Regions from separate parts of the Pantoea sp. C1E2 genome, predicted to be linked through region 4. Evidence: predicted binding sites of a transcription regulator. Region 4 holds the regulator's gene; each other region holds the start of a gene.
What was found. The regulator Fur, encoded in region 4, represses iron uptake genes when iron is present. The targets are predictions, from matches to a motif close to ATAATAATGAGAACNACTATCAA.

Region 1: the regulator Fur is predicted to act here: its motif matches at 1,744-1,766, upstream of ACXI0A_RS03930 (isochorismate synthase).
Region 2: the regulator Fur is predicted to act here: its motif matches at 3,227-3,249, upstream of ACXI0A_RS17950 (TonB-dependent receptor domain-containing protein).
Region 3: the regulator Fur is predicted to act here: its motif matches at 3,243-3,265, upstream of fhuF (siderophore-iron reductase FhuF).

What each region holds. Positions count from the first base shown of each region.
Region 1 covers NZ_JBSZHT010000002.1:806,120-812,029, forward strand. The annotation lists gene ACXI0A_RS03925 ((2,3-dihydroxybenzoyl)adenylate synthase) at 1-524, opposite strand, end outside; gene ACXI0A_RS03930 (isochorismate synthase) at 535-1,716, opposite strand; gene fepB (Fe2+-enterobactin ABC transporter substrate-binding protein) at 1,893-2,858, shown strand; gene entS (enterobactin transporter EntS) at 2,853-4,103, opposite strand; gene fepD (Fe(3+)-siderophore ABC transporter permease) at 4,243-5,232, shown strand; gene fepG (iron-enterobactin ABC transporter permease) at 5,229-5,910, shown strand, end outside.
Region 2 covers NZ_JBSZHT010000002.1:3,785,234-3,791,143, forward strand. The annotation lists gene ACXI0A_RS17945 (ChuX/HutX family heme-like substrate-binding protein) at 1-684, opposite strand, end outside; gene ACXI0A_RS17950 (TonB-dependent receptor domain-containing protein) at 735-3,098, opposite strand; gene ACXI0A_RS17955 (Rdx family protein) at 3,329-3,616, shown strand; gene ACXI0A_RS17960 (PadR family transcriptional regulator) at 3,685-4,224, opposite strand; gene ACXI0A_RS17965 (siderophore-interacting protein) at 4,315-5,097, opposite strand; gene ACXI0A_RS17970 (hypothetical protein) at 5,489-5,698, opposite strand; gene ACXI0A_RS17975 (helix-turn-helix domain-containing protein) at 5,883-5,910, opposite strand, start outside.
Region 3 covers NZ_JBSZHT010000002.1:908,215-914,124, forward strand. The annotation lists gene ACXI0A_RS04395 (nucleoside hydrolase) at 1-349, shown strand, start outside; gene ACXI0A_RS04400 (MFS transporter) at 603-1,856, shown strand; gene ACXI0A_RS04405 (YbaK/EbsC family protein) at 1,853-2,317, opposite strand; gene fhuF (siderophore-iron reductase FhuF) at 2,413-3,207, opposite strand; gene ACXI0A_RS04415 (diguanylate cyclase domain-containing protein) at 3,361-4,455, opposite strand; gene ACXI0A_RS04420 (DUF1435 domain-containing protein) at 4,685-4,969, shown strand; tRNA gene ACXI0A_RS04425 (tRNA-Leu) at 5,079-5,165, opposite strand; tRNA gene ACXI0A_RS04430 (tRNA-Leu) at 5,205-5,291, opposite strand; tRNA gene ACXI0A_RS04435 (tRNA-Leu) at 5,322-5,408, opposite strand; gene rsmC (16S rRNA (guanine(1207)-N(2))-methyltransferase RsmC) at 5,550-5,910, opposite strand, start outside.
Region 4 covers NZ_JBSZHT010000002.1:1,500,253-1,506,162, reverse strand. The annotation lists gene pgm (phosphoglucomutase (alpha-D-glucose-1,6-bisphosphate-dependent)) at 1-97, opposite strand, end outside; gene seqA (replication initiation negative regulator SeqA) at 123-671, opposite strand; gene ybfF (esterase) at 920-1,684, shown strand; gene ybfE (LexA regulated protein) at 1,853-2,128, shown strand; gene fldA (flavodoxin FldA) at 2,264-2,794, shown strand; gene fur (ferric iron uptake transcriptional regulator) at 3,149-3,598, shown strand; gene ACXI0A_RS07295 (hypothetical protein) at 3,660-4,055, opposite strand; gene glnS (glutamine--tRNA ligase) at 4,291-5,910, opposite strand, start outside.

The DNA.
Region 1 (5,910 bases), 690 kb from region 4:
TAATCGCCTGACGCTTCCGCCATCAGGGCTTCGAGGGTGTTTTCTTTATCACCGTCATTGCGCAGGATGATCTGCTGTAGTGACGGTTGAGCGGCACAGAGGGCGCCGATAAAGGTGTCATCGGCAAACAGCGCGTGATGGCGATCGGCAATCAGCAGCTTAGGCTCAATCTGCGCGGCATAGGCGGTCAGCTCCGTACGCTGATGACTATACAGCGCGAAGACGGACGCCACGCCCAGTTTAAATAGCGCGAACACCGTGACGTAAAACTCCGCCACGTTGCCAAGCTGCACTAGCGCGGTATCGCCCTGTTGCAGGCCACGGCGCTGCAAGGCAGCCGCGAGATTGTCGGTTAACTGATCCAACTCGCGATAGCTGATGTGGCGATCGCCGTCGATGACTGCAACCGCCTCATTCTCTTTATGGCGCGCCAGGATATCGGTCATTGGCACATCGAGCCAATAGCCTTTTTCACGGTAGCGCGCGGCCAAATCTTCTGGCCAACGGGTGTAGGGAATGCTCATGTTCTTTCCTTTATTGCAGTCCAAAAGCGCGCAACATGGTATCCAGCTTCACGCCGGTTTCGCGCCATTCTGATTCAGGTTGGGAGTCGGCCACAATGCCTGCACCCGCAAACAGTCGCACGCGTGAGCCTTGTACGGTGCCGCAACGAATCGTCACCACCCATTCGCCGTTGCCTTCACTGTCACACCAGCCAACAATACCGCCAAATAATTGACGATCAAAAGGCTCTAACTGCTGAATCAGCTGCTGAGCACGCTGGTGTGGGAAGCCACTTAATGCCGGGGTAGGATGCAGCAGGCAAGCCAGCGACAAGGCGTTCTCGCGATCATCCTGTACTTCACCATCGATTTGCGTCGCGAGGTGCCACAGGGTTGCCGTGGTGATCAACGAGGGTACGGTCGGTACCGACAGCAGGCGACTGCGCGGTTGCAGTGTTTCGCGCATCGCATCCGTGACCAGCTGGTGTTCATGACGATCTTTGCTGGAATCCATCAGCGTATTGCCCGCCGCCTGATCCTGCTGGCTGTCGTGGTGATCACGACGCGCCGAGCCCGCCAGTGGGCATGAACTAAAGTCGCGCCCCTGTTTACGCAGCATCAATTCCGGGCTGGCACCCACCAGTGCGCCGCCTTGTGGCAGCGGCAGATGGAAGTGATAGCTATTCGGGTTCTGTGCAATCACGCGTTGCATCAGCGCAGCGGTATCCACTGGTTGCTCGGTAACGATATCCATCAGGCGCGACAGCACCACTTTATCGAGGTCACCACACTGCGTAGCCGCCACTGCATCGGACACCATTTGGGTAAAGACGTCGTGATCCGGCACAGCCATGCGACGACGTACCTGCGGCAGCTCGCTTGAAGCCGCAGGCAGCGCATTTTGTAGATCGGCACGATGAAAAGTTTGATACGTTTCAGGGATAAACAGGGCCGCAGGCTGACTAACGTCGAAGGGAATCGCACCGACCAGGATCGGATTCTCAATGCCTTGTTGTTTTGCCGCCGCGAAATGTTGACGCAGCTGAAGTTGAAAATCACCCTGTAACGATGCAGCGTCTGCCACAGAGGTGGTTATCGTGGTATAGCAGCCCTGAGTCGCGAGGCTACGCCACGGCGAGGTAAAGAGGAAACCACGGCATAACGCAGAAAAATCCGCTAATAAGGCATTTTCAAACATGGATGATTCCACCATAATTTTCACCTATAAATGATAAGATTATTAAGAATGATTATCATTTTTATTATGGGGCAGTAACCTACGTCGATTGAATAAGAGAGTCAATCCATTCGCGGGATTTCCCGCATGATTAGGCGTAATCGGAAGGTGACGCCAGGCCGTGCAATAAGCTAAAAGGTGGACCAGAACTTATGAATAAATGCGGTTTATTGGGTCTGACAGCCCTGTTGTTTATTTTCCAGACTTTCACAGGGCTCGCACAGGCAGAACAGGGTTGGCCGCGCACGGTACAAGGGGCAAATGGTTCAATTACCTTAAACAAAGCCCCGCAGCGCATTGTCTCGACCAGCGTAACCTTAACCGGATCGCTGCTGGCGATTGATGCACCGGTTGTGGCATCGGGCGCGACAGCACCGAACAGTCGCCTGGCCGACGATCAAGGGTTCTTCCGTCAGTGGGGCGATGTCGCAAAACAGCGTCAGCTTAAACGTCTTTATATTGGCGAGCCGAGTGCAGAAGCGGTGGCGGCAGAAGCGCCGGATTTGATTCTGGTGAGCGCCACGGGGAATGACTCAGCTATCAAACTGGCCAGCCAGCTTTCCGCCATTGCGCCAACGCTGGTGGTCAATTACGACGACAAAAGCTGGCAGGATGTAGTGACGTTGCTCGGCCAGGCAACCGGCCACGAAGCGCAGGCGGCACAGCGTGTGAAAGCTTTTGACGATCGTGAAGCGGCGTTGAAGAAAGCCATCACTCTGCCGCCGCAGCCGGTTTCAGCGATGGTGTGGAACGGTGATGGGCGTGCCGTCAACGTGTGGACCACGGAGTCAGCGCAGGGAAAATTGCTGGAGCAGCTTGGCTTTACGCTCGCCACGCCGCCTGCCAGCGTGCAGCAGGGCCACAGCATGGGACAGCGTAAGGACATTATTCAGCTGTCGGGTGAGAACGTTGCGAGCGGTTTAACCGGTAAAACCTTCCTGCTGTTTGCGGCTGACGATAAAACTACGCAGTCGGTGATCGGCAATCCGTTCCTCGCGCAAAACGCGGCGGTCAAGGATAAGCAGGTGTTCCCGCTTGGCGTTGATTCGTTCCGTCTGGATTACTACAGCGCCAGCAATCTGCTGGCGCGTCTGGAAAAGCTGTTCGTTAAATCATGATGCCTGCTCCGCCAGCTCAGGGGCTGGCGGCGCATAACGACGTAAACGGCCCATCACGCACCACATCACCATGCCCAACAGCGCTGCCGCAAAACCAAACGCGGCGGCGGCCTGTGGCGGCAATAACCACGATCCCATGGCACCAATCATCGCCGCACCAATCGCATCCCCGGTGACATTTTGCGCGGTCCACAAGCCGTTGATGCGGCCTAGCAGATGGTCAGGCGTCAGCAGTTGAATCATCGCGTACTGCACGAGACTGTTAATGGCGCTGAAATAGCCAAATGCCACCAGACACAGCAGCGCCAGCGGCAGGTTGGGCATCAGACTGAATAATCCCAGCGCGATAAAGGCGGCCACCGCACTGCCCAGCACCAGCTGTCCCGGTCGGGCTGCATGCTTAAGTTTACCGCTGGTAAACGCACCTATTGCGGCACCGAGCGGCACAGCTGCGTAAAGCATACCAAGCTGGTTAGCACTCACTGACCAATGTGGTGCGAGAGCGGGATAGAGCACGCGAATCGCGCTGGCTAAAGTGACCAGCGCGCCTATCAGTGCCACCATACCGACAATCGGGCTGGCAAACAGGAACTGCACTCCGGCGGCCAGCGACTTCAGCGGATGTTCACGCGGCTGAGGCGGTGGCGGCAGTTGCGGTAATTTCAGCAGCGTCAGCACGGTAATCAGCGTGCCAAACGCGGTTAGACCGTAGTTCCACACCACGCTACCGTGCGCAATCACCAGTCCTGCGATGGCCGGCGAGAGGATGGAACCAAAGCGCACCGTCAGCATGGTGATCGCCCCAGCCTGCATAATGTTTTCGCGACCGACCAGCGCTGGCGTTGCGGCAAGCAGCGCGGTGACGCCAATCGCGCCAAAGAAGCCATCCCAGAATCCCAGCAGATACACCGCGATGAGCGAGGGATGTGGCAGCGCGGCATTGATTGCCAGCGCAATAAAGCCCAATCCACAGGTCGAGCGGGCAATCAGAATCAGTTTTTTGCGTTCGTAGCGATCGGCTAGCACGCCGCCGGTCAGCAGACCGATAAACATACCGGATGCGGCAAGGGTGACCGCCAATCCCACCAGCAGCGGGGATTGTGTCATCTGCTGAATCTGCACCGGCACCGCCACGGCCAGCATACCGAGCGCGACAATCGAGATGAAACGGGCAATAAATACCGCGCGGAACGCCGCATGGGTTTTCAGCAGGGAGAGATCGATAAAGTGGGAAGATTTGTTCATTTGTTCGCCTTTGTGCACCAATTTTCCTCATCGTCCGCGAGGCGAGTCATGGTAACATAGGCAAACGCGAGTAATAACGATAACCATTATCAAATTGCGTTGCGCATGCGACGACGTTGAACAGTGAAGGTTTAGAACGATGCGCCAGATCCGTGCATTAGCAGGCTCAGGGATTCTGCTCTTGCTCCTCATCGCGCTCAGCTTAATGCTGGGGGCAAAATCGATACCCTTTCCCGATGTTTATCATTCTCTTACCTCAAGCTGTAATAGCGCTGAGTGCGTGATTGTGCGTGATGCACGCCTGCCGCGCACCCTGGCCGGATTGCTTGCCGGTGTGGCCCTTGGGTTAGCGGGCGCGCTGATGCAGAGCCTGACGCGCAATCCGCTGGCCGATCCGGGTATTCTCGGCGTCAATGCGGGGGCCGGGTTTGCGGTGGTCATTGGCATCGCACTGTTTGGTGCGGATTCTCCCCTCGACTGGCTCGGCTTCGCGTTTACCGGTGCACTGCTGGCGTCATTACTGGTGGCGATGACGGGCGCAATTGGCGGCGGGCGAGTCAATCCGGTACGCCTGACGTTAGCCGGCGTGGCGCTGGGCGCGGTGCTGGATGGGCTGACATCCGGCCTGTCGCTGCTCAATCCCGATATCTATGACCATCTGCGTTTCTGGCACAGCGGCTCGCTGGATATCCGCAATTTCACCGTGTTGCGCACGTTGTTCCCTGCCGTGCTGATCGGTAGCGTCGTGGCACTCTATTTGTCGCAGGCGTTGAACAGTTTGAGCATGGGCGGCGATATGGCGACCGCGCTGGGCACGCGGGTGGCGCGCACGCAACTGCTGGGTTTAGTGGCGATTGCATTGCTGTGTGGTGCGGCAACGGCTGCGGTAGGCCCCATCGCTTTTATCGGGCTGATGACGCCGCATTTTGCACGCTGGATGGTCGGCAACGATCACCGCTGGATGCTGCCCGCCACGGCGATCATTACCCCGATTTTGCTGCTGGCGGCGGATATTCTCGGGCGTCTGCTGGTGGCGGGTGAGCTGCGCGTCTCCATCGTCACGGCGATGTTAGGTGCGCCGGTGCTGATTGTGCTGGTGCGCCGTAAACTTGGGCGAGGTGCACTATGACGCGTCGGGTTGGGTTACATACGACGTGGTTGTTGCTCGGCTGCGCGCTGCTGGCGTATCTGGCTATGACGCGAGGCGCATTGCCGATTGGGGCTGAGCAATTCTGGCAGGTGCTGGCCGGGCAAGGTGCCAGCAATGTCAAACTCATCGTTTTAGAATGGCGACTGCCACGCGTGCTGATGGCGCTGCTGATTGGCGCGGCACTGGGCGTCAGCGGCGCGATTTTCCAGTCACTGCTGCGTAACCCGCTCGGCAGCCCGGATATTCTTGGTTTCAACACCGGTGCCTACAGTGGCGTGCTGGTGGCACTGGTGCTGTTCAATCAGGGCATCGCTGCTATGACGGGGGCAGCGTTGGTCGGCGGTATCGGCACCGCAGCGCTGGTGTACCTGTTTGCCTGGCGTAACGGCGTTGAAACTTTCCGCCTGATTATTGTCGGCATCAGTGTGCGCGCCTTGCTGATGGCGCTGAATGCCTGGCTGATTATCAGTGCTTCGCTGGAATCCGCGCTCAGCGCCGGATTGTGGAGTGCCGGATCGCTTAACGGTATCACCTGGGCGAAAACGCCACCGGTGATTGGCGTATTGCTGCTGTCGCTGTTGCTGATGGTGTTGCTGACCCGCCGCATGCGTTTGCTGGAAATGGGCGATGATACCGCCAGTGCGCTCGGCGTGCCGG
Region 2 (5,910 bases), 2.3 Mb from region 4:
AGCCAGTGAATCGTTGCTGACCTGGCGCGCCAGATCGTCTGGTACGGCATGGAAAGCCTGCTGGCGAGAGATATTATGACGCTTCAGTAAGCCAAAGAACTGATGCACATCGGTGATGGCGCGCCATTCGGCTTCCACTTTGCTGGCATCAATGGTGCGGCTGTGTTCTGGCGCGGCGGCAGGCTGTGGATCGAGTGCCGCAGCGGCTTCAACGGTGAATTCAGCGATCAGCGCATCCCATGCCGCCATCTCGGTGTTGTCAGTGGTGTAGATTTTCAGTACCGCATCCGCGTGGCGATCAAAAATCTGAATACTTTGACGCTCGCCGCGTGCCGTCTGCTCACGCAGGAAGAAAGCGCTGTGCCATTGTGCCGGGAACAGACGCTGATCGAGCGCGCGTGGATTGAGGATTAGACCGGCATGTTCGCCGAGGTGCAGGTTTTCATATTTGCCGACCTGCTCATGCACCGCATATTCGTTGCGAGTGATGCTTTTGGTTTCGCCAACGGCTGCCAGTGCTTTAAGCAACGCCGGGAAATCCGCTTTTAACGCTTGCGCATCCTGGCCGACGCGCGCTTCACACAGCTGCGCTTCGCCAATGCCCATCAGGGCGGCAAGATCGCGTGCGTACTTTTTCGGATGTTCGCCTTTCAGCGCCAGGTAGTGATCGTAACGTGGGTTCATTGCTCTTGCTCCATGAAAAGGCCCTGCGCGAACGCAGGGCGAAAAAGTGATTAGAAGTCGACGTTCACACCGAGCTGGAAGGTGCGGCCTGGCATCACAGCCAGGTTAATGTCATTACGCGTCTGAGCATTGGTACCGGTCAGCGTACGGCTGCTGGAGTAATCCCAGTACTTACGGTCAGTAATGTTGTAGATGCCGCCGCTCAGTTTGACGTTCTTAGTCGCCTGCCAGTAAGCCGTTGCGTCCACCATGCCGTAACCCGGGACACGCATGTAATCCGTAGAAGAATCCGTGAGCGCGCTGCCGGTGTTGGTGTAGCTTTCACGGTTGGTGGCCGTGGCTTTCTTGCCTTTGACGAAGGTGGCCGTCAGCGCCGCGCCGTAGCCGCGTTGGACGTCATCCCATGCCAGACCCACAATCGCTTTCATTGGCGAGACGCTATCAAGATCAATGTACTTGTCGCCGGAGTAACTGGACTTAGATTTACCCTGGTTATAACCCAGCGCGAAGGTGCTGCTCAGACCATCTACTTCAGGGAACCAGGTGCCGTAGTTCACTTTGGTGGAAATCTCAGCACCATAAATGTAGGCCTTGTCGCGGTTTTCAGCCTGGTAGCTGGTGTAGATATTGCTCGGCACATTGACGAACATCGCCGGGCTGGTGGCACGGCTGTAGCGCGTGTAGGCGATGAAGTTTTTGTACTGGTTGTAGAACACAGAAGTGTTAACCGTTACGCCTTCGACGGCTTCCCCTTTCAGGCCCCACTCGAAGTTGTTGCTGGTTTCGGTCTTAAGATCGGTGTTACCAATCAGCGCATATTGCGCACTACCCGCATAGCTCGAACCCAGGTTCCATGAACCATACAGCTGGCTGGTGGTTGGGAATTCTACACCACGCTTGTACTGCAGATAGGTGGTCAGCGCCGGAGTCAGATCGTACTGGAAGGTCAGTGATGGCAAGACCTGCGTGTCGGAGTTCGTTTTGCCGTACAACGCTTCAACCTGATCCGCGGTTAACACCGCACTGCCATTGGTCAGGTCGCCCAGGTTTTTCGGTTTGGTGTTTTGATACATCACACGTACGCCTGGAATAATGGCGAAGTTGTGGCTGTCCAAATCGAAATTAATTTTATCCTGAATGTAACCCGCCACCGCATAGGAACGGCTGTCAGACTGCGGCTGAGTGATGACACTGAAGGTGCTTGGCGCGGGTTCCTGACGGAATGGACGCTCAGAGTCATCCAGACGCGCGTTGAAACCGGCGCTCAGCTCATGGCGACCCAGCGTTTTCGTCCCGCGAGTGTCGAAGCCGTAAGAATCAACGTTGAAATCAGAGTAGACGTAACCGTACTGGCTGGCGCTGGTCGGCAGATAAGTATTGTCATGCGCCTGAGTCTGCTGCCAGTAAACACGAGTGGTCAGCGTATCAATGAAGTCATTGTATGGCGTCCACTCATCGGCCAGGTTGATGCCCCAACGGCGAGTATCGCTCTGCTGCTGCGCAGTACCCCAAACGGTGTTACCGCTGGAGTCCCAGGTATCGTAATGGCTGTGATTAGTTTTGTGGTAGTAGTCAAACGTCGCAGTGAATTTATGCTGATCGTTTGGCTGCCAGATGCCTGAAGTCATGAAAGCATCTGAGTGCCAGTTAGACGGATAGGCATCAATCACGCCGCTGTTGTTTTCGGTTTCCTGACCATCGCGGCGGCTGTAGACAAACAGGCCACGCAGTTCGTCATCACCGGCTGCAGCAGTGATACCGTTGTGCCAGCTGCGGTTCGAAGAGTCGTATCCGCTCTCATAACCAAAGTAGGTATTTTTCACGTTGCTGAGATAATCATCAGCCGTTTTATTGTGGAACGAGACATTACCCCCGATAGAGGTGTTTGGCTGATCCACCGCGGTGGCGCCCTTTTCGATATCAACGCTACCGAACATGTAAGGGTCAATGTAGTCACGGCCAATACCAAAAGTATTGTTACCGGTACGGCTGACGTATGGACGACCTGTAGCATCGGGAATCGGAATACCATCGATATCCATACCCACACGGTTACTTTCCAGACCACGGATGTTATAGCCGGTGTAACCCGCACGGTCGAAACCGCTTTTGCCGGAAGATGAGCCACCGCTGGAACCTGTCGCGCTGATTAACGGCTCATAACGCATGATTGATCCGAAATCGTTCGCGCCGCGTTTTTGCAGTTCACTGGCGGTGATGGTGGTTTTGTTGCCCGCCTGCTGTTTAGGCGCAGTAACGGTCAGCGTGGGTTCGCTGCGAGTAGATTTATCCGAAGAAACAGCAAGTGTCGTGTTGTCGCTGGCCGCGTAGCTGCAAGCTGCGTGAATAGCGGAAGACAAAATGGCAACTTTAAACAGACGTTGCTGGGTCATTCCCTGAAAGAGTGAAGACATGCGCGAAATACCTGGTTAATTGTTAGTATTCGCTCACTGGATTGCCGCCAAAAAAACGCGAAATGCGTTAATAAACCGTAAAAAGTGTGGACTTATTTTATGTAATAAATAATTTCGTCAGGAATGTAATGCAATTGGTAATCATTATCAATAAACTTTACACTAAGATGTATCTTAGACCGCACAATTTGTTAACTTGTTTATTATCAATAATTAAGAAGAGGCACCCGATGTCGCAAAAACCGGCTGTGACGATTTACTACTGCACTCAGTGCAACTGGCTGCTGCGTTCCGCGTGGATGGCGCAGGAACTGCTGCACACTTTTGCCGAAGATTTGAGCGCGGTGACGCTGAAACCTGGCACGGGTGGCGTGTTTGAAATCTCGATTGATGGCACGGTGATTTGGGAGCGTAAACAGGAAGGCGGATTCCCGGATGCGGCAGCGCTGAAACAGCGCGTGCGTGATTTCTGCTGGCCGGATCGCGAGTTGGGGCACGTGGATAAGAAAAAGCCCTAAAGAGGGTTTCAATAAGGGCGCCAGATTGCGCCCTTGACAGAAAATCACAACGTTAATGCCTGCGAGGGTTAACTGCTGGCGATTTTTTCTGTTGCTTCATTCAAAGCGTTAATCACAATTTCCAGCGCCTCAGGAGAAATATCTTCCTGCGACAAACGATGGTTCAGCGTATGCCGAATATGATGAATCGCCTGTTCAACTTCTGGAATACTGCGGTTATTCACCAGAACCGCTAATGACGTCAGGCGCTCAATAATGGTGGCAATATTGTCGCCGTTCTCTGCCAGTAACGCTTTGCCGCCCTCGTTCAGTGCATACGCCTTACGCGACGCGTGTGCATCCACCACACGGATTGCATCCATCTCTTCAAGCAGAGTGAGGTTGGGATAGATAATGCCGGGGCTGGGGGAGTACTCCCCTTTCGAGAGTTCTTCAACCGACTTGATCAGCTCATAGCCATGTGCCGATCCATTTGCCAGGAAGTGCAGCATCAACAGACGGATATCACTGGCATCCAGCATCCTTTCACGGCGCTTTTTACGCGCACCTGCACAGATTGCACGCTGTGCATTATCGGACTGCCATGGAAAATCCCGCTGATGTTTCATTGCCTTCCCTGAGGTCAATTAAGGGAGGTTGATAGTAGTCTGCCGCCTGGCAAAATTCAACACAGGCGGCGGTTGGCGCGGTGAAGTCGGTTATTTCTGATGCCAGTAGGCCACAGCGCGTACGAAATCAGTGTGTGCACCACGGCGTTGCGTAAAGTAGTCGCTCAGCAATTTCACCGCCTCGCCTTCTCCCGTCAGCCAGATGAAGTACTCTTCAGTTGGCAGTGAGATTTGATCAAGCTGCGCGATCAGCGGGCCGAGGTTATCCACCTGCATAGTGCCACTGCCCAGCCACGTCACCTGCACATTCGGCAGGTCGCCGAGGTAATCACGCCCGGTGGTTTCATCGGCGTAGGCCAGCAGATGAATCTGCTGCGCCTGCATCTCAGCGTAACGGCGCTTAAAGGCTGGCAAACCCGTCTCATCGCACACGTAAATCTGGCAGGCATAATCCACCGGCACCACACAGGATCCACGCGGGCCGCCCATGGCGATTTGTTCGCCCGGCTTCGCATCATTAGCCCAGCTGCTGGCCACGCCACCATCGTGAATATAAAAGTCGATCGTCAATGAATCCGTACCGTTAAAAGTCAGCGGCGTGTAGTCACGCGCAGCCGGGCGCACGCCGCCTGGCCAGACGATCCCTTCCTCGGTCATCTGCGGCAAGGCCAAAGTACTGCCTGCGCTGTCCGGGAAGAACACTTTGATGTGATCGTCAAACGATGGCGAATTAAAGCCCGCCAGATCGCTGCCGGTAAACTCGATGCGCCAGAACTCCCCGGCGATTAAGGTCTTGCTCGCCACGGTGATGTGGCGAAAGCGTAATTCGTTACGTACGCGCTTCGGGGCGCGATCGTTGGTGTCTTTTTGCAAGAGATCTCTCCAGACAAAGGCGTTACTGAATGCGAACCTGCTGTACCCATCCAGGGTGGCAGGATTGCTGACCCTTCAGCTGACAATACCGCAACTTGAGAGTCGTTTACGTCAAACGTTATCGAAAATCATTCTCATCTGACGCCGGGAAGAATATCTATGATATATCTTCGATGCAATGCCGAAAAATGCTATTGGGAAAAGTTGCAGATTTTTCGGTGTGGCCTGGGCAGGTATTAACGCCGACGGGGTTTCAGAGAGAACCGCTGCGAATGCCTCTGCAGAAGCGTTGAGTTCGATTAGTGGGCAACGGCAAGCAACGATCGCGCCGCATCAAACGTGCGGCGTGTCATCGATAAAGTGGTTAGAACGCGGTAAAACGAGAGGGAAATCAGGCCTGATGGTTGCCGCAGTTGACGAAGCTATTGTCATCCTGGCTGTGCTGCGGCAGCGGATTATCACCCACAATTTCATGCTGCTGGCAGTGAGTCTGATGGGGATGCAGGCCGCCCGGCGGAGAGAAAGGCTCAGCCATCTGAGCACTTGCCAGCGAGGAAAACGCCACAAGCGCTGTCATGAGGAACAACGGTAAAAGTCGCATAATTTTTTCTTTTTCACTTTGACGGTCCAGAGCGGACCAGGAATGCAGGTGATTATCCAGCCTGATGTGTGGCGGCTGGTGTTTTACGCGGCCAATCAGGTTTCAAGGGAGGATTTTACGCCAGTTATGGCGAATATTTTATAAAATCGTGCGGTTAATCACAGTTAACCGCACGATTTATGCATTAGCAGGTCGAGACCGGAATGTAGAAA
Region 3 (5,910 bases), 590 kb from region 4:
TCGTCTGACCACCAACGACCATCCATTGCCACAATTTGTCCGTGAGACGCTGCGTCCGTGGATTGACTACTCGATTCGCACTCGCCATCTGCCGGGCTGCTGGATCCACGATGCGCTGGTGATTGCCTGGCTACTCAATCAGCGCGTGGCGGATGGGGTGGATTACTTTGTCGATATTGAGTTACGTGCGGGCGCGACACGCGGCAAGAGCTGGCGTTATCGTTCGCCACTGCGTCTGGATATTGGCGTGCCGGAGCATACCGGGGCGCTGGTGCATGTGATGCAGAACGTCAACAATCCATTGCTGCTGGAGATGATGGAGAGGGCGTTTAATCAGTTGCAGCGCTGATTGCCTATCACGGAGTGCGGCCCAGGTTGTCGCACCGGCCGTCCTTCAATGGCGCATTCATCACGCCGCATGACATTGCACTGCTGCTCAGCGGTGCAATGTTTCACTTCACGACACGCTTCCTTACACCGCGAATCACTCCCTGACAATTCCCCGCCGCAGCCCGCCTTTCTGACATGCTATATACAAATAGTTAACACAATAATAACCAGCGAAATCATTCGCCGGATAATGTTCCAATAAATTCTGGTCAATGAACCGGAAGCTAATCAGACAGGATACCCCTATGTTCAACTGGACTGCGACCCAGCGAAACGTGGCGTTTGCCAGTTTCGCCAGCTGGACGCTGGATGCGTTCGACTTCTTTATCCTGGTGTTTGTACTCAGCGATCTTGCCCAGTATTTCAACACCAGCGTCTCCGATGTTTCTGTTGCCATCATGCTCACGCTAGCGGTTCGACCGATCGGCGCACTGATATTTGGTCGTCTGGCTGAGAAGTATGGCCGCCGCCCGATTCTGATGCTCAATATCGTGATGTTCTCGCTGTTTGAGCTGCTCTCAGCCTGGTCACCGAACTTCACCGCGTTCCTCGCTTTCCGCGTGATTTACGGCGTGGCGATGGGCGGTATCTGGGGCGTGGCCTCGTCGCTGGCGATGGAAACCATCCCGGATCGTTCGCGCGGGCTGATGTCCGGCATCTTCCAGGCGGGCTACCCTTGCGGCTACCTGCTGGCATCGATCATTTTCGGGCTGTTTTTCGAGACGGTGGGCTGGCGCGGCATGTTCCTGATTGGGGCATTGCCGATTCTGCTGCTGCCGTTTATCTATTTTAAAGTGCCGGAATCCCCGGTCTGGCTGGCCGCGCGTGAGCGCAAAGAGAGTACGGCGCTGCTGCCGATTATTCGTCAGCACTGGAAAATCTGTATCTATATGGTGCTGCTGATGGCGTGCTTTAACTTCTTCAGCCATGGCACCCAGGATCTCTATCCCACCTTCCTGAAAGTGCAGCATCAGTTTGATCCGCGCACCGTCAGCATCATCGCGATTAGCTATAACATTGCGGCAATGCTGGGCGGGATTACCTTTGGTGCGCTGTCAGAACGGATTGGCCGTAAGAAAGCGATCATCCTCGCTTCGTTCCTTGCACTGCCGATCTTGCCGCTGTGGGCATTCTCCAGCGGATCCTGGATGATTGGGATTGGTGCGTTCCTGATGCAGTTTATGGTGCAGGGCGCGTGGGGCGTGGTGCCGACCTATCTCACCGAACTGGTGCCTTCGAATGCGCGCGCCGTGTTGCCGGGCTTTGTTTATCAGTTGGGTAATTTGATTGCCTCGGTCAATGCGACCTTGCAGTCACGCATTGCCGAGGCGCACGGCGGCAACTACGGCCTGGGGATGGCGATTGTTGCCGGTACGGTGGCGGTGCTGATTTGCGTGTTTGTCGCCTTTGGGCGAGAGACGCGGGGTATTGAAATATCCGGTGCCGTGGCGCGCGAACAGCGTTAAAGCGCCTCGCAGACGTCGACCCATTTCGCCGCAGTCAGTTCAGCCATGCGCTGCGGCGAAATGCGCACTGCGCTGTGAATCGAACCTGCCGCGGGCAGCACTTCTTCAAAGCCGCGCAGGGTGACATCACAATAAACAGTCAGCGGATTTTCCAGTCCAAAGGGGCAGACGCCGCCCACCGGATGTCCGGTCCAGTTCACCACCTCATCGACACTTAACATGCGTGCCTTGGCGCCGAGCGCGGCTTTCAGCTTGCGGTTGTCGAGGCGGGCATCACCACGTGTGACGATCAGCACAATGGCATCTTTCACTTTCAGCGACAGGGTTTTAGCGATTTGTCCCGGCGTCACGCCATGTACGCGTGCGGCCAGTTCTACCGTGGCGGTGCTCTCCGGCATCTCGATGATGTCGATATCCGGTGCATGTTCGGCAAAGAAGTGCCGTACCGACTCCAGGCTCATTTTTTTCTCCGGTAAAAACAGAGCCTAAAAGCTGCCACAAGGGGGGGAAAGTGTAAACGGGATAAAAAGAGAATCTGTAACAGAATGCGCGCAGGTTAAACCACTTTTAACGTGCAGTTACCGCAGCGCTCGACGTCCGGAATGCGATAGCGCTGGCAGCAGCTGCGGCGTTCCATCTCGCCATTTCGCGGGATCATGGTGCGATAAAGCGGGTTGTCGCTGCCATCCAGCAGTGTCTGGGTGAAGAACAGCGCCTGTTCCAGCTGAGAGATGACGGGTGCGGGCAACTGGCTTTTCAGTTCACCGAGGAACCAGTAAAACGAATACCCCATGTTGTTCCAGATGAGTTTGGCGTTGATATCACCATGTTGCGTCATGCCGTTGACGGCAGGGATCAGGCATTGCTGAACCAGGCGGTCAATACGCTGCTGTGCGCTGAGATGGCGCGCCTCTTCATCTTCCTGCACATCAATCCAGAAAGCACAGGGATGGCCGTTCTCATGAAATTCTACATGGATTAGATGTGGCACACATTTCAGCGCCCGCGGTTCCTGCAGCAACATCAACATCAGCGGGGCTAACAGCAAACCAAAATACCATTGCGCCCACAGTGACTGCAGCGGTTTGGCTTCCTGCTGCATATCAGGGTGATTGCGATAAAGGTAATCGCTATAGCGCTGCGTCAGGCGACGATAGTGCAGCGGTGTGGACCAATCTGCCAGCGTTAACGTCCCTGCCGGCGCGGCCTGGCCAAGCTTGACGTTATCCAGCATGTAGCTGCGTTGCTCACGCATCAGATCTTCCAGTGCGCTCGCTAAGCTGCGGTCGCTCTGCATAAAGATCAGAGGATGGTCGCTAAAGCGATGATCCTGACGCGTGATGATGGGCATGCCAATCCTGAGTGATAACGGGAATCGTGAAGCAAATGATAATCGTTACCGTCAGTGTGAACAAGATGTCATCAAGTTGAGAAGGGGGCGGCGGCATTTTTCGGCCCTGCACCGCCATTGGAAAGCGTGAGAATCGCGTCGCGACGACATCTGCTAGATCAGGTCATTGGTGACTTGCGTCAGCTTCGGCAAATCTTCCCACGCGAGGATGGTGTTACGCCCCTGATTCTTCGCGACGTATAGCGCGCGGTCTGCATTGGCCACCGCCTGGTCAAAGTCATCACCCAAAATGGGGGCGATACCGGCACTGATGGTGACGTGGGTGGAGACCTTTTCATTAAAGCGATGCGGAATTTCAAGATCCACCACGTACTGACGGATGCGCTCCGCCAGTTTCATAGCAATCGACGCGTTAACGTTGGTCATCAGCACCAGAAACTCTTCACCACCATAACGCGTGACCACATCGCGCGAACGCACCGCATCACGAATCGCGACCGATACCCGCGCGAGTGCCTGATCGCCCATCGCGTGACCGTAGTTGTCGTTATAGGCTTTGAAATGATCGATATCCAGCAGCAGCACGTAATGACTGCCTGCATGGTTTTCCAGAATAGTGTCGAGGCGATTTTTCAGGCCGCGGCGGTTATACAAACCGGTAAGCGGATCCAGCATACTCAAATCGCTAAAACTCTCCTTTTCCTCATACAGCTGGCTCACCAGCCGTCGGGTAAAGGTATCAAAACGGCGCCGCATTAAATGATGCAGCGAGAAACCAATCAACGGCAGAGTAATAGTAAAAATGATCGTCATTAAATGCTGACCATCATCTAATAACAGTACGGTTAATACCGGCGGCGTGATGTGTAAACAAAATGCGATCAAATAATCACTTAGTGCAATAGCACTCACAAAAAATACGCTTAACAGACTGATTATTAAAAAACTGCCATCAAAATAAAAAACCTGATGATATCTGTGGTTAATGTGCCATGCCCACAGTGCGCCTAATATCATGGCGACAGGATTTAATAGCGGTAATTTCCGTTTTGGCATCATCAGGCAAACGGTCAGCAAAGTCAGGCTGAAAGCCGCGACAATCCCCACTGGCAGCGAGCTTACCGGGCTATCTGTGCCTAAAAAAGGTAACAGGCAAAAAAGCGAAACGGCGACATTTAAAAACAAAAAGAGCATCAGCGAAAGCCGATATTTGCTGTGTTTCAACTCATCATAAGATTGTAATTTCATTATTATTACTCTTCACAGCCCTGAAATATCAAAGCGCTACCCGTGGGAAATACTCCCGCAAATCGGATAGTGAGCACGTTATTGACGTGTTATCGAAATAGTTATCGGCGGCAATTTAGCATTTTCCAGTAAATCTGTCATCCAACGCGTCCCGCAATAAAAAATTCGCTGCAAGATGAGAAATATTGTCATATGATAATACGAATATTTATCATTTGAGGGTTGCGCGATGATCATGGCGATGTTGGCTGCCTGCGGCTTGTGGGGTGTGAGCTGGATGATGGGTAAACGTCTGGACAGTGGCTGGGGGGTATTGCTGCCCTGTGCCGCCTTACCGATATTTGCGCTGTGGGAACCGAGTTTCAGCCAGTGGCGCGTCGTGATGATTGTTGCGCTGTTAATGACCGTGGTGATGTTGTTCCATCATCGTCTGCGTCACTACTTGCTGCTGCCTTCTTGTCTGGCATTGGCGGGTGGGGCGGCGGCGGTCACCGTGAATTTCCATATCATCTGATCCTGTTTTCAGGATGACAGAAACGACAACATCACGCTGAGTGCGTGATATTTTCTTTTGGTTCAAATTGGGATTTTACTACCAGAAGGGTCAGGCAATTCAGACAACGTGGTGCGAAGGGAGGGACTTGAACCCTCACGTCCGTAAGAACACTAACACCTGAAGCTAGCGCGTCTACCAATTCCGCCACCATCGCATTGTGTTGTCTTTACTTGTCTTGTTTATACCATTGCATTGGTGCGAAGGGAGGGACTTGAACCCTCACGTCCGTAAGAACACTAACACCTGAAGCTAGCGCGTCTACCAATTCCGCCACCATCGCTCAGTGCTATGATATAAACTTTGTGATTATTGGTGCGAGGGGAGGGACTTGAACCCTCACGTCCGTAAGGACACTAACACCTGAAGCTAGCGCGTCTACCAATTCCGCCACCGTCGCGTACCATGCAACACCCTAAAGTATTGCTAACCACGGAGGCGCATTCTAGAGATTTTACTCTTTGCGTCAATACATATTTCACGACGATGAAACGATTGCTGCAAAAAACAACATTTTCACCGTCATGAAGATCAAAATGCGTTATTTACGCGTTTTAGCACCGCGACCGTACACCGCACGATACACCTTGAAGCGTCCTGTCTGCGCCAATACTTCGTGGTTACCGAAGGTTTCATCAAGAATCTGCGGATAAGGCAGGAAGGCGTTGGCGACAATACGCAGTTCACCGCCGCTGTTCAGATGCTTCAGCGCACCACGGATCAGCGTGTTGGCCGCATCGAGGCTGGTTTGCAGGCCATCATGGAACGGCGGGTTAGAGATGATCATATCGAAGCGGCCGGTGACATCGGAGAAGACGTTACTGGCAAACACTTCACCTTCCAGTTCGTTAGCGGCCAGCGTCAGTTTACTGGCTTCAATTGCTGCGGCATGCACATCACAC
Region 4 (5,910 bases):
CATCGGGCTTCAGGACATAATACTGCGAGGTTAATTGTGCAACGTTAATCAAATCGCTCTGCTGGGCAGGCTGCCCGGCACGGGGGTGATTGGCCATTGGCGCTTCTCCCTGACGCTTCAGTTTAAATGGTGCCGCGAACTTTCTCTGTCAGTTCCTGTGGGAACTGCATAGCCAGCATGATGTGTTCCACCATGCTGCATTTGCGGCCTGTATTGGTATTGGTGATCACCCAGTACGGCGTGCCGGGAACGTGCTTCGGCTTAGTATGGGTGCCATTTTGCAGCAGCGTGTGCTCGTCACCCGCGAAGTAAACACGAGTGCGGCCCTGCAACGAGGCAGTGGCTTCAGCAAATGCAGCTGGATCAAGACGATAGAGCGTTGACAGTACCAGCATAAAGCGATTAACCGCCTTATTCTGCTCGGCATACTCATCGGAAAGCAGCAGTTCACGCACGGCACGTACGCGATCCTGAGGACGCGCTTCGTTACGCGCTGGCTGTGCTTCTTTAGCAGCCGTCGTAGCGACAGGTGCCACAGGTGCCACAGGTGCACTCTGGCCCGCGGTAAACTTCAGCATGCGGCGCAAAATATCCGATGCGCTTTCACCAATGTGTTGCGTGTGGCTGGCAATATAACGGTAGAGTTCTTCGTCAACTTCAATCGTTTTCATCTTATTCCGTACAATTCTGGCAAATGACAGAACCACGCATTATTGCAACGGCCTTAGCAAAATCGAGCAGTGCAAAACGTGAGCGGGCTCTAACATAAGGATTATAAAGTTAAATCCGTGGCAGCCGATAGCGCTGGCGTCGTTTCAGGGCAAAAGTCGGAATATGCCCTAATGCCTGGCCGGCTGGCTCCTGGACAGGTGAATCCATGATACCCTAAGCCAAGGTCACAACCGTAAGAACTTTAGCCATGATTTTGAACGCCCGTCTGCAAACTGAACAATCTACCCCTGAAGCTCCCCCTATTCTGTTAATTCATGGCCTTTTTGGCAGCCTGGATAACCTTGGCGTGTTGGCGCGCGGCGTACGAGATGCTCGCCCCACGTTGCAAGTGGACGTGCGCAACCATGGTTTATCTGAGCGCAGTGAGGTGATGAATTATCATGCTATGGCACAAGATATCGTGGAGACGCTGGATGCACATCAGATAGAACGTGCCGGCGTGATAGGCCACTCGATGGGCGGTAAGATCGCCATGGCACTGAGTGCGGTGGCACCGGAACGTATCGAGAAGATGGTGCTGATTGATATCGCCCCCGTGGATTATCAAACTCGTCGTCACGATGAGATCTTTGCCGGCATTCGTGCGGTCACTGCTGCAGGCGTGGCGCGTCGCAGTGAAGCGGCGGAAGTGATGCGTCAACATGTCGCTGAAGAGGGGGTGATTCAGTTTATTCTCAAGTCTTTCGTGGACGGCGAATGGCGCTTTAATGTGCCGGTGCTGTGGGACCACTACACCACCATTTCTGGCTGGGAAGAGGTTCCGGTCTGGCCACATCCCGCATTGTTTATTCGCGGTGGCGACTCCCCTTACCTCGACAATCAGCACCGCGATGCACTGTTGCGCCAGTTCCCGCAGGCGCATGCGCACGTCATCAGCGGTGCCGGTCATTGGGTGCACGCTGAAAAACCTGATGCAGTATTGCGCGCAGTTCGCCGCTTTTTTAACCTGTAAAAGCAAAAGCTTGCCGTTTACGGTTTAGGGTTGGCGTCACAGAGTGCGCTGAAGTATGATGTCGCGCTAAAAATTTGCCGCGGATGATTTTTTCACCGCGGTCGGGCCGATAATGTATAAATCGCGCAGCGCCTTTCCGCCGTTCGCGCCCACTCAGTTTCACAAATCATGGCAAAAGAACAGACAGACCGTACCACGCTTGATCTTTTTGCAGACGAGCGGCGTCCCGGTCGCCCTAAAACCAGCCTGCTGACACGTGACGAACAGTTGCGTATCAACAAACGTAACCAGCTCAAGCGCGATAAAGTGCGGGGGCTGCGTCGTGTCGAGCTGAAAATGTCCAGCGAGGCGGTTGACGCCTTGAATACGCTGGCCGAGCAACAAAACATCAGCCGCAGCGAATTGATTGAACAAATGCTGCTGGCACAACTCAAACTGTCTTAGCGCGCTGACCGCACGCAGGAACACAAAGTTCAGGCTTTACTCGTTCCGCCCTTTTCAACGGTCTGCTATCATTCGCTAACATGTGCAGTCAATTGACTTACTCTCACAATCAGGCTTTAAGAGGTTACTTAACCCATGGCAATCGTAGGCATTTTCTTCGGCAGCGATACCGGCAACACTGAAAACATTGCAAAAATGATCCAGAAACAACTGGGTAAAGATGTCGCCGAAGTGCATGACATTGCTAAGAGCACCAAAGAAGATCTCGCAGCGTTCGACATCCTGCTGCTGGGCATTCCTACCTGGTATTACGGCGAAGCACAGTGTGACTGGGATGACTTCTTCCCTACTCTGGAAGAGATCGACTTCAACGGCAAACTGGTGGCACTGTTTGGCTGTGGCGACCAGGAAGATTATGCAGAGTACTTCTGTGATGCGATGGGCACGATTCGCGACATCATTGAGCCAAACGGCGCGGTGATTGTCGGACACTGGCCTACCGAGGGCTATCACTTTGAAGCCTCAAAAGGTCTGGCAGACGACAAACACTTCCTCGGCCTGGCGATTGACGAAGATCGTCAACCTGAGCTGACCAATGAACGTGTTGACGCCTGGGTGAAGCAGATTTTTGATGAACTGCAGTTAAAAGAGATCATCGAAGCCTGATGCCTCGCCGCCCCAATGTGAGCGCTGGCTCACATTGGGGCAAAGGAATTTCCTATAAAAATAATAGTCAGGGTTTTTTAACTTTTCCCCGCAAATCTGTAGAATACCCGCAATGGTCATCCGCTTATTCCTCTGATTGTTGACTGAGGCTGAGTGAAATGGAAATCCAAACCACACTGTTACGCGCTAACGTAGCGATATTTATCCTTACGAATTTTGTTGATTTGCGCGACACCCTGGTTTTCATTTCACTGCTTGAGTTCTATAATGAGACGCAAATGAGAATACGCGTGACCTAAACATTCAAGGCCCCTGCGCCGTAAGTGACATGCAAAGTAACAGGACAATATCCGAATGACTGACAACAACTCCGCATTGAAGAAGGCTGGCCTGAAAGTCACTCTGCCAAGATTGAAAATTTTGGAAGTGCTTCAGGGACCTGGCCCCGAGTCCCATCACGTCAGTGCGGAAGATTTGTATAAGCGCCTGATCGATATGGGCGAAGAGATTGGCCTGGCAACGGTATATCGCGTTCTTAACCAATTTGATGACGCGGGTATCGTCACCCGTCATAACTTCGAAGGCGGAAAATCCGTATTCGAACTGACTCAGCAACATCATCATGACCACTTGATCTGCCTGGATTGTGGCAAAGTGATCGAATTTAGCGATGAATCAATCGAAACGCGTCAGCGTGAGATTGCTACTCGCCATGGCATCAAACTCAGCAACCACAGCCTGTACTTGTACGGTCACTGTGCACTGGGAGACTGCCGCGAAGACGATACGCTCCACGATAAGTAATTGAGTGTGCTATGCAATATAAAAAAACCGGTGCTTGTCACCGGTTTTTTTATGCCTGTTATCAAGCGATAAAGGTTTCGTGCAGATAACGCCAGCGGGGAATGGTAGTGCTGCAATCCAGTACAGCCAGAGAAATGCGCGTTTGATTGGTGCCGTTCAACATTTGTAACTCACGATATTGAATCGTCACTTCATCACTCTGTTGCGAAATGATGACATGCTCGCTGGTGGCAATGCGCATTCCTTCCCGCTGACCGTGCAGTTTGCGAAACAGCACTTCTGTCTCATTCAGATCCAGCTGCTTACCCAGCGGGGTGACCATTTTGAAATCCGGGTGAAAGTATGACAAAAGCAGTTCCATGCTGTCATCACTGCCTTCTGCCTGGTTAAAAACACGTTCAATAAGCTGATGTAATACCACCACGCTATGCTTAGCTTCCAGGGCGAGACTTGTCATTTTTTTTCCTTTGATAACCCGCAGAGCTCTGTTGAGAGCGCATAGCCTACCTGAAATACAATTTTTCACACTCGCAAATGGGTTAATTTTGCTAAAGTCAGAATTGTCGCAAAATGAGACAATAAGCACACTTTACCGCCTTCAGCATAATTGATTGCCCAGGGCGGATTACAGGCAATAAAAAAGGGCGATTGCTCGCCCTTTCATGATCATATTGTGCTATCGACGAATGACATTACTCGCCAATTTTCGCGAAGGTATCGCGTAGCCCCACCGTACGGTTAAACACCGGCTTACCGGGCTGCGAATAAACGCTATCGGCACAGAAGTAGCCTTCGCGTTCAAATTGATACGCAGCCGTTACCGCTGCATCTCGCAGACCAGACTCGACGAAGCCCTGTTTGATTTCCAGCGAATTTGGGTTGATGGTGGTCAGGAAATCCTCAGCCGCGGCCGGATTTGGCACGCTGAACAGGCGATCGTAAAGACGGAACTCCGCAGGCAGCGCGTGAATGGCAGAAACCCAATGGATAACCCCTTTCACTTTGCGGCCGTCTGCCGGATCTTTACTCAGCGTGTCCACATCACAGGTGGCGTAGATGCAGGTGATATTACCCTCTTCATCTTTCGCTATGCGCTCCGCGCGAATCACGTAAGCATTACGCAGACGCACTTCTTTACCCAGCACCAGGCGCTTGTACTGCTTGTTGGCTTCTTCACGGAAGTCAGCACGATCAATCCACACTTCGCGGCTGAAAGGTACTTCACGCGTGCCCATCTCCGGTTTATTCGGATGATTAGGCATGGTCAGCGTTTCTTCATGACCGGCTGGCAGGTTTTCGATCACCACTTTCAGCGGATCAAGCACGGCCATCGCACGCGGGGCGTTTTCATTGAGATCGTCACGAATACAGGATTCCAGCGACGCCATCTCAACGATGTTGTCCTGCTTGGTCACGCCGATACGGCGGCAGAACTCACGAATGGAAGCCGCGCTGTAACCACGACGACGCAGACCGGAAACGGTCAGCATGCGCGGATCGTCCCAGCCTTCCACCACTTTCTCGGTGACCAGCTGCGTCAGCTTACGCTTCGACATCACCGCGTATTCCAGATTCAGACGCGAGAATTCGTACTGACGCGGATGCTGAGGAATGGTGATATTATCCAGCACCCAGTCGTACAGACGACGGTTGTCCTGGAACTCCAGCGTACACAGTGAGTGCGTAATGCCTTCGATCGCATCCGAAATGCAATGTGTAAAGTCGTACATCGGGTAGATGCACCACTTGTTACCGGTCTGATGGTGATCGGCAAACTTAATGCGGTACAGCACCGGATCACGCATCACGATGAAGCTGGATGCCATGTCGATTTTGGCACGCAGACAGGCTTTACCTTCTTCAAAACCGCCATCACGCATTTTCTGGAACAGCGCTAAGTTCTCTTCCACGCTGCGATCGCGGTACGGGCTGTTTTTGCCAGGCGCAGTCAGAGTGCCGCGATATTCACGGATCTCTTCCGCCGACAACTCATCAACGTAAGCCAGACCTTTATTGATCAGCTCAACGGCGTAATTAAACAGTTGGTCGAAGTAGTCTGAGGAGTAACGAATGTTGCCGCTCCACTCAAAGCCCAGCCATTGCACGTCACGCTTGATGGATTCAACGAACTCCAGGTCTTCTTTCACCGGGTTAGTGTCGTCAAAACGCAGGTTGCACTGTCCTTGATAATCTTGGGCGATACCAAAGTTCAGGCAGATAGATTTCGCATGGCCAATATGCAGGTAACCATTGGGCTCAGGCGGGAAACGGGTATGCACACTGCTGTGCTTACCGCTCGCCAAGTCTTCGTC